Regions from separate parts of the Paenibacillus sp. S-38 genome, predicted to be linked through region 2. Evidence: riboswitches for the same ligand, from Rfam matches in the RefSeq annotation. Region 2 holds a riboswitch; each other region holds the start of a gene.
The links. Region 2 has a riboswitch for cyclic di-GMP ahead of ACP26L_RS04700 (endo-1,4-beta-xylanase). Riboswitches for the same ligand answer to the same signal wherever they lie in the genome.

Region 1: linked by a shared signal. The riboswitch ahead of ACP26L_RS14505 (EAL domain-containing protein) and the one ahead of ACP26L_RS04700 (endo-1,4-beta-xylanase) in region 2 are both predicted to bind cyclic di-GMP.
Region 3: linked by a shared signal. The riboswitch ahead of sda (sporulation histidine kinase inhibitor Sda) and the one ahead of ACP26L_RS04700 (endo-1,4-beta-xylanase) in region 2 are both predicted to bind cyclic di-GMP.

Annotation. Positions count from the first base shown of each region.
Region 1 covers NZ_CP187970.1:3,149,085-3,154,033, forward strand. The annotation lists gene ACP26L_RS14485 (segregation and condensation protein A) at 1-192, shown strand, start outside; gene scpB (SMC-Scp complex subunit ScpB) at 161-778, shown strand; gene ACP26L_RS14495 (DUF2953 domain-containing protein) at 900-1,577, shown strand; gene ytfJ (GerW family sporulation protein) at 1,717-2,223, shown strand; cyclic di-GMP riboswitch class I at 2,416-2,523, shown strand; gene ACP26L_RS14505 (EAL domain-containing protein) at 2,684-4,949, shown strand, end outside.
Region 2 covers NZ_CP187970.1:1,012,108-1,017,056, reverse strand. The annotation lists gene ACP26L_RS04710 (sugar transferase) at 1-1,252, opposite strand, end outside; gene ACP26L_RS04705 (hypothetical protein) at 1,536-2,282, opposite strand; gene ACP26L_RS04700 (endo-1,4-beta-xylanase) at 2,443-3,519, opposite strand; cyclic di-GMP riboswitch class I at 3,661-3,745, opposite strand; gene ACP26L_RS04695 (hypothetical protein) at 3,936-4,592, opposite strand; gene ACP26L_RS04690 (methyl-accepting chemotaxis protein) at 4,818-4,949, shown strand, end outside.
Region 3 covers NZ_CP187970.1:5,204,073-5,209,021, forward strand. The annotation lists gene ACP26L_RS22875 (hypothetical protein) at 1-65, shown strand, start outside; gene ACP26L_RS22880 (RCC1 domain-containing protein) at 225-1,373, opposite strand; cyclic di-GMP riboswitch class I at 1,575-1,663, shown strand; gene sda (sporulation histidine kinase inhibitor Sda) at 1,796-1,933, shown strand; gene ACP26L_RS22890 (sensor histidine kinase) at 1,982-3,121, shown strand; gene ACP26L_RS22895 (ABC transporter ATP-binding protein) at 3,270-4,379, opposite strand; gene ACP26L_RS22900 (ABC transporter permease) at 4,376-4,949, opposite strand, start outside.

The DNA of each region.
Region 1 (4,949 bases), 2.1 Mb from region 2:
GTGTTTTTCTCCAGGCTGCTCGAGCAGGAGGCGTCGAAGGACTCCATTGTAGTGACCTTCCTGGCTCTCCTGGAGCTCATGAAGGTGAAGAGGATAACGTGCTATCAGCACAAGCTGTTTGACGACATTGTGATACAGGCAAGAGAGGATGGAACGGCGAATGGATTCTGGGCAGATGAAATCAGTTATTGAAGGCTTGCTGTTTGTGGCGGGGGACGAGGGACTGAACGCCAAGCAGCTGGCTGAGGTACTGGAACATGATGCCGCTTTTGTCAGGGAGCTGGTGAAGGACCTGCAGAAAGACTTGAAGCGGACGAAGCGGGGAATTCAGATCGTGGAGCTCGCCGGAACGTTCCAGCTCACGACGGTCCCTGAGCATGCCCCCTACTTCGAGCGGCTGGCCCATTCGCCATCCCGTTCTTCCCTCTCGCAAGCTGCCCTGGAAACGCTGGCGATTGTCGCTTACAAACAGCCGATTACCCGGGTGGAGATCGAGGAGATACGCGGCGTCAAAGCCGAGCGGGCTCTTCAGACGCTGGTTTCAAAGGACCTCATCCAGGAGGTCGACAGGGCGGATGCCCCAGGACGGCCCATCCTGTATGGAACGACGAAGGCCTTCCTCGATTATTTTGCCCTCGGTTCGATAGCCGATCTGCCCGAGACGACGCTCTTCGAAGATGATGAGAATCTTGAGGAAGAGACGCGTCTTCTCTTTGAGAAGCTTGAGGGTCAGCAGATTACATTCGATGAACTGACGCTTGGCCAGGGATCGGGCTAGGCGCATGGCTTTGACAGATTAGGGTCACACTAACTCCTGTGGAAAAGAAGCGGACCGCTTCTGGAACCGGGAGTTTTTTGCCGTATTCGTACCAACTGCGGCAGAGGAGGAAACCATTCCAATGATATGGGTTTGGGCTGCCGCCGGCCTGGCGGCCATTGTACTCGCGGCTTTGGTGCTGAGTCAGGTGAACCTGCGGATCCTGTTCAGCCATATAGGTAAAGATGATGAGATTACCATTCATGCCAAGGCGCTGTTCGGCCTGGTGAATCTCAAATTCGTCATTCCGATCGTCCGCTTTCAGAGCCTGAAGAAAGGCTTCGAGATTCAAGCCAAGCAGGTCAATGCCAATGCGGGCAGCCTTCTTGGCGAAGCGATGGGAAACATCGGTCCCGAGATGATGAGAAGGGCGTACGAGAACATCAGAATCCTGCTTCAGAACTGCTTTCAATTCAATGACTGGCTGCGTCAGATGCTCGCCCGTGTCAGGTGCACCCAGATGGATTGGAGAACCACAGTCGGCATTGGCGATGCCGCCGAAACCGCGTTTCTGGCAGGAGCGTTCTGGGGGATCAAAACCTCTATCCTTGGGCTGCTGTTCCGCTACATTCCCCTTGACGGTCAGCCGCGGCTGGCGGTTATACCCGCCTTCAATCAAACCTTGATTGCGGTGGAAGGGACATGCACCTTTCGGGTGCGGATGGTTTATGTCATGCTGGCGGGCTTTCAGCTTCTCCTGCGGATCCTGAAAGTCAAGGGTGGGCTCAAGGCTTGGCGGAACGTGCTTCTGCCGTCATAACTGCAGGTGTACCCATGAGTCAACCGGTGATGGCAGCGAAGTCCAAAGCCCGTATTAAGCCGAATACGTGCGCTGCATCAAGGGAAGCCTAACGAATGGCTAGTCAGTCTACACTACTTCTGATCAGGAGGGAACAGCGATGACAGAACATCCGATTCAAGGTCTTATGAAAACGGCCATGGAAAACATCAAAGAAATGGTCGACGTGAATACGATTGTCGGTGATCCCGTTGAGACGCCGGACGGCAGCGTGATTATGCCGATCAGTAAGGTAGGCTTCGGGTTTGCAGCCGGAGGCAGCGAATTCGTTACAACCGAGGATCCGGCCGTACCGAGTCTCTCCCGTCATGAATCCCACAATGCCCAGGTGGCGCTTCCCTTCGGGGGCGGCAGCGGCGGCGGTGTCTCCATTACGCCGATTGCTTTTCTCGTAGTGGGCAAACAGGGCGTGAAGATTGTTCCGCTCGATAACCAGACGCATCTGCTGGAGCGGCTGATCGATTCGGCTCCGCAAGTCGTAGACCGCATTCAGTCCATGATGAAGAGCGGCGGAAACAAATCGCAGGGCTCCGAGCAGGGCGCTTCTTCCCAGGCCGGATCGACGACCGTCACCAATAATATCGAGAATCAGAACTTTATCGTGTAGCCCAATTTTATGATGGAACAGGTACTCGGCAGCTGCTCTCCTTAGGAGGGCAGCTTTCTTTTTTAATTTGTCATAAAACTTTCCATATGATTCGAAAGATCTATAAAATTCTTCAAAAACTAGGATAAAAGCGATAGACTAATCCGCTTTTGTCATGCTACTATAGGTTATAAAGAACTACTCACTTACATATCACGATAAAGGCAAACCCATTGAAAGGTGGGGACGCAAAGCCACAGATCTAAAGCCCGTCAGGATTCCAAATCTGGAACACCGGGCAATGACCGCTGGGTTACCGAAAGTAAAACCGTTCTTTCCGGTGCTTTCCGGTGATAGGTTCAAGATCGACGGCTGCTCTTACCGAAGGGTGGCTTTTTTGATTTGGTTCGGATCCACGCAAGGACTCTCTTCCATTGATCTTTATCTGCCGCCTCATCCTACCCCGTTTGGAGGGCTCATCATGTCTGGAACTTACAATGTCTATCTCGTTCTCCTATCGTTTCTTATCGCCTTCATGTCCGCCTATTCGGCGTTCGATCTGGCCCGCAGGCTCGGGGGCGCTGCGGGGCGGATCCGCATTCTATCCCTCGGGGCCGCGGGGGTGATCCTCGGCACCGGCATCTGGGCCATGCATTTTGTGGCTATCCTGGCCAATGAACAGACCGCGGCTGTCGGCTATGACATCCGGTTGATGCTCCTCTCTGCCAGCTTTGCCGTTGCGGCTTCCTGGGGCGGTTTGTCCTATGCCACTCGCCCCGTTCCGGGAATCCGGAATCTCGGGGCCGGCGCCCTTCTCTTGTTCATAGGCGTGACAGGGATGCACTTCATAGGAATTGCCGCTATGGGGATGAGCGGTGCTCATGATTACGGATTACTGCTGCTGCTTGGGGCTGCCATTGGGCTGGCTGGGACGACCGGTGCTGTGTTTGTGTCGTTTCGTACCCAAGCCGCGGGAAGCGCGAGGACATCTTATCTCCGGCGTATGCTCGGAGCGGCGATGATGGGAGGAGCGATTGCCGGACTCCATTATCTCAGTATGGCAGCCATGACGTTCGGCCGTGCGGGGCACCTGCACGAGAGGCTCCGCTCCCCCAAGCTTCAGGATGATATGCTCGGGATTATTCTCGGAAACTGCATTATTTTTCTGCTCAGCATTGTTGTGATCCGGGGCTACTTTCTCGACAGACGCTACCGTGAAGGAGAGGCCGTCAAGCTGGCTGTACTGGAATCCGCGCTGGATGGCATCCTGATGGTGGATCATCAGGGGAGCATTATGGAATGCAACCCGGCCATGGGCCGGATGTTCGGATATGCACGGGAGGAGCTCAGGACGCTGGTGCTCACGGATCTTCTTGAGCTTCCCGCGGGTAGAGGCAGGCCGGAGCCGCCCGCATCGGATGCGCCGGACGGGGAACGAGGGTCAAGCTCCCTTATCTCCGTCGAACACCAAATCCGCACTCTGCTGGACAGCCGCATCGAGACGACGGGCTGGCACGCCGACGGAACTTCCTTTCCTCTCGAAATCAGCATGACGCGGGCGAAGGAGTATGGAAAGCCTGTGTTCACCGTGTTCGTCAGGGATATTACCGAACGGCAGAAGGCGGAGGAACACATCCGGCAGTTGGCGCTCCGGGATCCGCTGACGGGGTTGTTCAACCGTTCCTATCTGCAGGAAAAGCTGTCCTCCGCCATCGCAAGGGCCGAAGTCGGGCCTGGCCATCTGGGCGTCATGTTTCTGGATCTGGACGGGTTTAAGACGATTAACGATACATTCGGGCATGACTGCGGGGATATGCTGCTTCAGGAAGTGGGGGAGCGGCTGCTGCACTGTGTGCGTGAAGAAGACCTGGTTTCCCGCCAGGGAGGCGACGAGTTCATCGTTATGCTTACCGGGATCACTCCGGGGACCGCCTCACGAATCGCCGTAAGGATGATTGAGGCGCTGGCCGAACCCTTTACTTACGCCGGACGGGTGATGTCGGTGACCCCGAGCATCGGCATAGCGCTCTATCCGTCCGCCGGAGGGAGTGCGCATATGCTGGTGAAGCATGCGGATGCGGCGATGTACCACGCCAAGCAGAACGGGAAAAATAATTTTCAGTTCTACACCCCCGAGATGGCGGAATCCTTATCCGAGCAGTCGAAGCTGGAATCCCGGCTGAAAGCTGGGATTCAGCAGGAGGAGTTCCTCCTGCATTACTCGCCTGTCATGTCCCTGCAAACGGGCGGCCTTCTGGCCGTTGAGGCGCTGCTTCGGTGGGAGCGGGACGGCGAGACGCTTCCCGCACGAAAGTTCATTGGGGAGGCCGAGGCGTCGGGGCTGATCACCGGCATCGGACGGTGGGTGCTCCGGGAAGCCTGCCGGCAGCATGCGGGCTGGATGATGAAAGGGCATCCGGCCGTGCGGATATCCGTGAATATTTCGGCCCGCGAGCTGGCGGAGGAAGATTTCGTGGAAGGCGTGCGAGGGGCGCTGGAAGAGACCGGCATGGAGCCGGAATGGCTGCAGCTGGAGGTCACGGAGGAGCTCGGCCGCGGCAGGGACAGGCGGCTGTGCGACCGGTTGAACGCGCTCAAAGCCCTTGGCATCCGGCTCTCTTTGGACGACTTCGGGGCGGGAGCCGCATCGCTCCGGTTTCTGCAGCAGGTGCCTGTAGATGAATTGAAGCTGGACGGGAGGCTGATCGCCGGTTTAGGAGAGTGTCCCGCCCGGCAGGCGATGCTGG
Region 2 (4,949 bases):
GCCACATGCCTGTCAACCCTGGCTTGATGCTGATTCTTCTATAATGGTGAGTCTTATAGCGGCTGACTTCATCGACCGTCGGGGGCCGTGTGCCCACCAGACTCATTTCACCCTTGAGAATGTTCAGGAACTGGGGCAGTTCGTCCAAACTTGTCTTCCGGAGGAAGCTTCCCATGGGAGTAATGCGCGGATCATCATCCATCTTAAACATAAATCCGCCCTGCACCTTGTTCTGCTTCATAAGCTCTTTCTTGCGTTCTTCCGCATCCAGGTACATCGAACGGAATTTATAGATCTTGAACACCCGGCCGTTGACACCGACGCGATCTTGGGCAAAGAGTATGGGGCCGGGGGAATCGAGCTTGATCAGGGGGACAATGACCAGGGACGCAAGACCCGTGATGAACAGTCCAACGAGCGCCCCGAGGATATCGAGCGTCCGCTTCATCATGAGCTCAACCACATTCAAGCTGACGGTGTGCAGAGTCAGCATGGGTAGGGTGCCAACGGCCGTAAAGTGCGTTTTGGAAATATTGAGATTGTAAATATTGAGCACAAGACGCGTCGTAATCCCCATATCCTCACAGAGGGCGACTGCACCTTCCACCTTGGCAATATGCTGATCTCCAACTGCAAAGATCACTTCATCGACGACATGGCGCTTCAGAATCTCTTCCAGCTCGTCTAACCTGCCCAGCGTCGGTGCCTCAAGCTCCTCCTCATCACTCTCGACCTGAATGTATCCGGCAAGGTCCATCTTCACGTTGGTTTTCGTAATAAAATACTCAAACTTATGGATGACGCTCGGCACCCCGATGATGATTGTCTTCTTCACTCCGTTCTTGACGGCACTGCCTTTAGAGCGATAAACCGCAATCCGCTGAACAACCGTTATAACGAACGCGCTGAGCATGAAGATCGAGTAGAACATACGGCTGTAATCCAGCTCATCATTCGTATAAAATATCATGGCGGCTACAAACAATGCTGATAGGAAGGAGGCCTTAAATACATTGCGGACGATTCGATCATAATAATTGAATGTCAGCTTATGGTACATGTTGGAGAGAGACATTGAGAAGAAAAAGATCGGTACATAGATAACGAGCAGCCAAACATAAGATCCCATGGGGTGAAGCAAGGTCACAGCGTTCGTTATAAAGTACGACATGACGAACGAAAAGATCAGCCCGATAATGTCGAAAAACAACATTTCGAGATGGACGTAAGAACTCTTATTAAATTTGTGCATGCGAATCTCCTTAGCTCAGAATGGGTAGATTGGTATGTAGATGATTTGAGAAATGAGAGATGAGGGAGAATTTTGTCGAAAAGGGCCGTTTTTTTCTTCATTTTATAGAAGTGGTAGAGTTCGTGCAATAATTTTAATCATATCTTTAGAATTATTTTTCAATAAGGGGATTGCTTTTTAGGCGAGGAGAGGAAACTTTCCATGAAAAAGCCCCCGCTATGTATACGAAAAGCAGACACAGGTGAGGGCCGACTGCAAGGAGCTTATATCTGATGCAGAACGCTTATTTTATGGTAATATTCAAGTCTTCCAGATTCATATGTTCCGTAGTGCCGCTAACCCACTCCTCTCCATGGGTGTCCGAAATGACAAACCTCTCTCCCCGTTCGCTCTGGAAGGAGATCTGCTGTACGTGCCATTCTCCTGTGCGCGTCAGGGAATCTACCGCGAACAAACCTTCATACGTTCCGGTCTCATCATTCTTGACCAAGACCACCTGCTGCTCTGTCAGTCTACCGCTCTTGGACTCAACGGCATACAGGAGGGTCACGGAGGAAACCGCCTGATCTTCAGCAAGATCCAGAGTCACTTTGACCGAATCTCCCGCATGGGCATTCGAACTATTGATTTCAACGGCCTCCATGGCCGGAGCAAAAGCAGCGACGGTCTCCTTGTCTGTTCTGGCACTTTCCGCTTTTCCCGGCTGTGTTACACTCACATATACATTCAACGCGGTCCGGCTAGGCTCGGAAACCTCAACATCCACACTCAGCTCGCCCGCAGGAACCAGGGAAGTACCGAGAACCCGCCCTTCTTCCTCGGCATCGTATACGGTAACCGTATCACCAGCCTCAACACTGCTGACCCTTACCGACTGAAGCACCCGGTCATGATCGCTGTAGACCGCAATGGTATCAGCCTGGGGAGCACGGCTGGCATCGGATGCCAGTGCACCTGTAGCTGCTGTCAGAGAGCAGGTGAATAACAGTATGGAGAGTATGGATGTTTTTTTCATCTTTATAGTGAACACAAGGTTTCCTCCCGGACGCTGTGCTAGTAGTACATTAGAACTATATCCACGATCTTTCTCTCAGATTATATTACCTTTCGATCTAATTTTCAACCTTATTTTCATAGGACCAATAAAAAAGACCGACATGATCTGCCGGTCTTCATTCTCTTTTGTTCTATTATTTTCTAAGCTGCTCCATAACCGCATTGTAAGCCGGTTTCTTCCCGAAGGAATCGTCAAACAGCAGCGGGAACTCGCTGAAGCCGGTATCTTCATTCAGCCAGCTTTGGCTATCGTTCAGCCCCCAAGCGATAAAGAATTTGCAGCTTGGCAGGCTGAGCGCCACTTTCATGACGCTGCTGTATACCTCTGCGGCAGCATTCATCTTCTGTTCCATCGTCCCTTTGAACGTGTGGGTTACCAGATCCATCTCCGTAATATCCGTGTCAAGCCCGAGTGCCGCGAAGCGCTGGAAGTTGGTTTTCATGTCATTGTAATTCAGGCCATCAATCGTCAGGTGCGTCTGGAATCCGATCCCGTCGATCGGTACCCCTTTGCTCTTCAGATCCTTCAACATCTTGTAGATCGCGTCGGACTTTTCATTCTTCACTTCGGAGCTGAAGTCGTTGTAATACAGCTTTGCCTGCGGGTCCGCTTCATGTGCAAAACGGAACGCCATCTCGATGTACTCCGGTCCGATATTATTGTACCAGACGGTCGGACGGTACTGTCCGTTCTGCCAGAAGGCTTCATTCACTACGTCCCATCCGTAAACCTTACCTTTGAAGTGCTGAACGGTCTTCGTGATGTGGTCTTTGAGGATGGCGATCCATTCTTCTCTTGTAAATTTGCCGTTCTCCACCCAGGAAGGAAGGGAGCTGTGCCATACCAGTGTATGGCCTCTTACGATTTTATTGTTCTTCTGCGCGAAGTCCACCAGCGCATCGGCTTCGCTGAAGTTGTAGATTCCTTTTTGCTTCTGAATCACACCCATCTTCATTTGGTACTCCGGCGTGATCGTATCGAACTCTTGGTTGAGCACGGCAGCATAGCCGCTATTGTTGACCAGCCAGCTTTGCGTCGCTACACCGATATGCTTTCCTTTCGCTTGAGCCGCTTCCTTCAGCGTAACTGTCTTCTGTTCCTTCTTGTTCGAACTTTTGGTAACGGAAGATTTGGCTGCGGCGGCAGCCATGGCGGTCGAACTACTAAAGTCAGCGAAGGAAGATGCGGCAAGCAGATTTATCGTAAGCAAGGAAGAAACTGCAATTTTCCATGTTCTCTTCATCGGGATCACCTCTAAATGATTTAAAGGATATCCTTAGCGGAACGAAAAATAGACTTATCCATTGAGCCGGATAAGCCTATTTGCAGTTTCACAAATAACTTACTTTCAACCGGCAACTGGCTGGCATGGTCCTAAGACTGTAGCCCCTGTAGCTTTGCGTCACTGATTTTCACCAGTTTTGCCTTTGTCGGATATTTATTTTTTTGTTCGTTAAGGCACTATCTTGATAGGATTATAACACCTGATCTTCGAAATGTATAGTACTTTTTACGCATTTTTCCACAAATATCGACCTTGCTTTAGGGATGCAAACTGCTATCTCTTTGATCTTAGTACCTTCGTCATCCAACCAGATGCCAAAAGTACCGTGAACTGTATCCCTCCTATGCTTTGCTGTCTCCCGCATAATAAGCGAACACCGTTTCGATCGGCTTAAAATACAGGTGCCCGTCGGGCCAAGGCTGGAAGTGCAGATCCATCCGGGAGTCTTCCCAATTCTCGGGGGTACCCGAGGTTTGGAGCTTGCGGGGACTGAGCGGCTCTTCCACGACCTTAGGGAACTCCTGGTAGCCGAAGAGCTGATTCTCATGCATGGCGATGATCTCGTACTTGTTCCCGAGGAAAGCCCGCTCCTCCTGCAGCTGGTAGTGATAGTAGATATAGCTGCTCATCATCTCCGGCCGCAGATGGGCGACCCGCCCTACTCTCTGCTCCACCGGCGTCTTGCGCAGCCAATGATCCCGCGATACCGGCTCGTTGAAGTGGAATACATCGATCATCGGCACCCACTTTCGCGGCTCTCCACCGCCGGGCCAGTCCATGAGATCGCGGCCGGCTTCCCCCGCCAGCTCCTCCGGTGCCACATCTTCCGCTGTGCATTCGTAATAAAGGTATACGCTGCCCTCCCAATGAAACGCAGCCGCAGTCATCAGCGTGCCGCCGGACACCAGGCGGTGCGCTCCATTGCTTTCCCGCAGACTGGCGAGCCCTTCGCTCTCCCTGCCTTTGGCCAGCTGCCCTTTATAGATCCTCCGTTTCATGAACCAACCGCTCCCTTTTTTCACCGCATGCTTCATTCATACTACAACCGCCCGGCTCTCCGCAAGAAGACAATTCTGCATGTTTGCAACTTCTTGCCCCAGTCCTTTGCGAAAATATGTATAATGCCGGCGCCCCGGAATGCCGAAAAAGATAGCATAAGCGTTAGAAGCTACCCAACATTCGAAAGGCGGTAAACACAACCCATGCAAGCGCGCAACAAACTTATGCTCAAGATGTATTCCATTCTCCTGATTATCGGGATTCTCCCGCAGTTCGCGATGGGCCATACCCAAGTCGCTCTGAGCGTTCTCCTCACCGGCCTCGTGTTTGCAGGGGGTTGTGTGTATCTGACCTAC
Region 3 (4,949 bases), 4.0 Mb from region 2:
TCGTAGTCCACGCAGCGGACGGCGAGTTCTACTATTTGCTCGCGGACGAGTCCCTGATTGCTTAGCAGAAAGCGGAAAACTAAGACGAGCTAAATCGTTCTTAACTTTTCAAAAAGCCCCTTGACCAGCCATACCGGTGTGACCGGCCTTGACGGGTCAAGGGGCTTATGCTTTGCTGGAACAGGGAGCACGGCCTTCCCGCCGCATACTACCGTTTCCAGCGCTTACGGCAGCTTGACCTGCACCGGTGTCATAGATTTACGGAACGTAGCGTCACCGAGCTGGCCGAGCTGATTCTCACCCCATGCCCAAAGTGTCCCATCCTTTTGAAGCGCAAGATAATGGCTCTCCCCCGCTTCTACTGCGATAATGTCTCGAAGGCCTGCCCATGGTTGGGGAGTATCCCACTTCATCTTCTCTTTCGATCCCCACGCCCAGGCCGGGTTCAATCCCCAGTAATATACCGAGCCGTCCTCGCTCAAGGCGAGGGTGGACAAAGAAGTAGTGGTCACTTCGGTCACGTGACTAAGTCCTTGGATTTTGACCGGCTTCCCGATCACCGGTTTGTCCCGGTCGGGTACAGGTTCGGTCTGAGGTCCAACCTGATTGACCAAATTATTCCCCCAGCCCCATACGTCTCCATTCTTGTCTATCGCCATATGATGGGCCGCCTCTTCGCCTTGTGACAGCTTTACGACCCCTTCCAGTCCTTCCACCTTAGTAAATTTCTTGTCAGGGTTCAGGTTCATGCCTTTGAACTGCATCCACTGCCACACGGTCCCATCCTTCTTCACAATGACAAGACGGTCACCGCCTGCCGAGATATCGACTGCATCCGACACATCCGGAACGAGGCTCGCTTCTCCTTGCCCATAGGGCGGATCGATCCACATCCATACCCGCCCGTCCTTATCCAGCGCGGCATACATTGACATGCCGGCAGATACTTTCACGATATGGGATAACCCAGCCATCTGCTGGGGAGCGGAAAACTTCGACCCTCCCTCTCTCGTATTCGGGTCGATCACCCAATCGCACGACCAGGTCCACACGGTCCCGTCCTCTTTCAGGATCAGATTCCGCTTCACGGAAGCCGAGATCTGCTTCGCTCCGGCGAGAGTCGTGATCCGTTCGGGCTTGTTATCGAGCACGATGGTCTCTCCGCCTGTGACCTGTGCCCTATTTCCCCAATACCACAGGGACCCTGACGCATCGATGACTACATTATGCCTGGCGGCTGAGGACAAAAAGAGCCGCGGTCCTTCTGCAGCTTGGGCTGAATTCGGGGCTGCGGCCGTCAGCAAAAGGGAGGACAGCAGCAGCGATGTCCCCAGCAAACCGGTACGGGAATGGGAAGCCTTCAAACATTTCACCGCAAAACACACTCCTTATTTCTATATATGGTTTAATTTACCATATATTTCTAACGCCTCCTCCCGCTCATTTGTTGCACCTTTTTCTATTTTTTACCTGTTTTTTAGAGCGAAAGCCACAGTTTTTTTAAACGAAATCTACCGAAAGTGGTTCCGGAGTCTATACAAACCAGCAAGGAATTACTACAATAGAATTATAACTTCCGACAAAGGCAAACTCCTCTAAAGGGGAGGACGCAAAGCCACGGGCCTACCGAACAATCTTGTTCCATGGCTGCCGGGCTGCCGTGAGTCTAACCCAAACGGCTGAACTGTCTGCAGGGGCAGTCCATGCGTGATCAGCGACTATCAGAACAGCAATACACCCACTTGGCAACAAAGCTTCTGATCTCGTGAGAATTTGTCCTTTGGAGGTTACCAGCTTGAATCATTCCCTTGAAAAATTATCGGATGAAGATCTGTTGGAGGCTTATTTCCTCGCTCTCGATCTGAACCTGGAGCCCAGCTTCGTCCGCTTGCTGCGGGATGAAATCGACCGCAGACAACTCCATATGGATTGATACACAAAAGGAGCATATGCAGGCAGGATGTCTACTACCCTTCAAGGATTGCTGTTATCGCAAAAGAATCCCATCATCAGTCAGTGGGTCGGCGAAGTGGAAGAACGCTATCCCGGCAGGTATGATTCCGCAGAGCTGCTGCGGACGGCCGAATCCTATTTTCACCTGGTCAACGACTGGCATATCCCTTTGGAGCTTCACCCGCTCTTCCCCATGATTCCGGCGCTCACCCGTTATCACGTGTCGATGAGCACACCGCCCACTCATCTGCTGGAGAGCTCCCATCTGTGGCGTGCGCTCCTCCAGGCCGTCTCTGCCGAGTTCTTTACGGAAGGGCTCGTATCGGGCGACGAACTGGTCACCGACATGCCGCGGATTCATGCGCGGATCGATGAGATCCAGTACGTGATCTCCTCGGGCTTCTGGGAGCATTCCCAACGGCAGCTCGATTCTGCCATGAACCAAATGCACAAGGAGCGGCTGCAGATGGCCGGCAAGCTGGCGGCCAGCATGGCCCATGAGATCCGCAACCCGCTGACGACCATCTCCGGGTTCCTGAAGCTGCTTACCTCGAAGATTCCCGCCGAATCGGCCGGTGCCGTGAAGAATTATGTATCGATCATCCAGGAAGAATTCAATACGATCCAGATGCATATCAACAACTTCCTGAACTTCTCCAAGAACAAGGAGCAGGAGCCTTTCCGTGAGGTTGGCATGGAAGAGCTCATTCTCGGCATCGTCAACCTGGTCGCACCGCGGCTCAGCAGCGAAGGCATTGAGCTGCTCTCCGGCGTGAAAGGTACGAATATCCGGCTGAGCGTCCAGCAGGTGGGCATGCAGCAGGTGCTCATCAATCTCATCAACAACAGCATTGATGCGGTGCAGCACATGGAGCCCTCCGCACCGAAGATCATCTCCATCCAGGGCTACGAGGACCCCGACCACACGTACATCCGGGTGACGGATAACGGCCCGGGCATCCCGCCGGATGTCAGGGACAAGCTGTTCTCGCCGTTCGTAACGAGCAAAACGACGGGGACCGGGCTGGGTCTGGCCATCTGCAAGCAGCTCGTCGAGCAGCATGCCGGCGTACTCTCCTTTGACTCCCGTCCGGGTGAAACCTCCTTCACCGTCCAGCTGCGCAAAAGCGGCGTCGGGGCGGTTTCCGTGAACAGCGCTTCCGTATGATTGGGAATGCTATCCCGAGCAAAGCCCGCTGCGAAGCCGGCTTTTTGGCTGCTCCGGCGACGGCCGATGATAAAGAAACCAAGGAAGACTGCCCTCCAGGCTCCCTTGGTTTCTTTGTGCTGCGTCCCCATACGCAGCTCCTGCGGGTTCAGCATCCCAGGCGCTCCCCGCCGCCCCAGCGCACAGTGACCTGCGAGCCGCCGGCCCAGCGCTGCGCGGAATGAATCTCCCATACTTCGTCTCCGGTATCGACGTAATAATGATATTCGCTTCCCTGGAACTGTGCCGCCGTCACCCGGGCGGGGATCCCCTCAGCCGCGGCAGGGCCGAGCATCAGCTGATCCGGCCGGGCCGGCAGCACCCCTTGCTCCCGGAAGGCCGGCGGGATATCGGCGCAGGGCCACACCGCCGCTCCGCCTCCCGCATGGGGGCGGAACCCGCTCCCTTCCCAGCTTCCCGCGATGAGGTTCGCCTTGGAGACGAACCGGGCGGTGAACGGGGTGGCCGGCCGCAGGTATACCTCCTCGGGGGTTCCCTCCTGCTCGATCCGCCCCTGGTTCATGACGATCACCCGGTCCGCCATGGCGAGCGCCTCCCCCTGATCGTGGGTGACGTAGACTACCGCGGCCCCGCTCAGCCGGTGCGCTTCCTGGATCTCTCGGCGCATCTCCACCCGCAGCAGGGCATCGAGCGCGCTGAGCGGCTCGTCCATCAGGAGCAGCCGGGGACGCCCCGCAATCGCGCGGCCCAATGCCACCCGCTGCTTCTGCCCACCGGAGAGCTGGTGCGGTCTCCGGTGCGCCAGGTCGGTGAGGCCGAGCGCCTCCATGACCTCACGGACCCGATTCTCGCACGCAGCTGCCGGATCCTGAGGCCGTTGGTGCCGCAGGGGAAACCGGATATGCTCGGCCACCGTCATGTGCGGCCAGAGCGCGAAATGCTGGAACACCATGCCGAGCCCTCTCTGTTCGGGAGGCACGAGAGAACCTCCGCCCGCGACGAGTTCCCCGTTCATCCGGATCTCACCGGAGCTCGGGGCCTCAAAGCCGGCGAGCAGGCGCAGCAGCGTCGTTTTGCCGCACCCCGAGGGACCGAGCACCGCTGTGAATTCGCCCGGCTGCAGACGCAGCTCTACCGGATGAAGGGCCGTGTCCCGGCCGAACCTCTTGGAGACGCCCCGCAGCTCGATCAGAGGAGCCTCCGGGGCATCGCCCCCTGCCTCTGCCCTGCTTGCAGTCAGCATATTTGCTTTGCTCATGGTTTCCTGATGCCTCGCTTTCCTGCGATGTACCGTACGCCGGCCAGCACCCCACAGCCTGCGGCGAGCAGGACTACAAGGAGCGATGACAGTGCCGTCGAATAGACCGTGTCGCCGCCCTGCTCGAAGCCGAAAATCACGATGCCGATCGTCTCGGCCCCCGGCGACCAGAGCAGCGCGGAGACCGTCAGCTCCGTCAGCGCGGTGAAGAAGACGAGCAGCGCGCCCCCTGCCAGCCCCGGCAGCAGCAGCGGCAGCAGGACGGTGCGCCAGACCGCGGTCCGTGCCGAGCCGCCCGCCCGGGCGGCTTCTTCCATAGCGGGCTCCACCTGGGCGAAGGCCGCCAGAGCTGCCCGCAGCTGAAGCACGAGAAACCGGCAGATATAGGCGATGAGCAGGATCGCCCCGGAGCCGTAGATCCCCGGGTTCCATCCCGGCAGGGGCTCCATCCAGGTCAGGATCATCGCCAGTCCGAAGACGATCCCCGGCAGCGTGTAGGGCAGCGCGAGTCCCAGCTCCGCCGCCCTCGTCCACCCCGAGGGCCGGCGGACGAACAGATAGGCGAGCGCT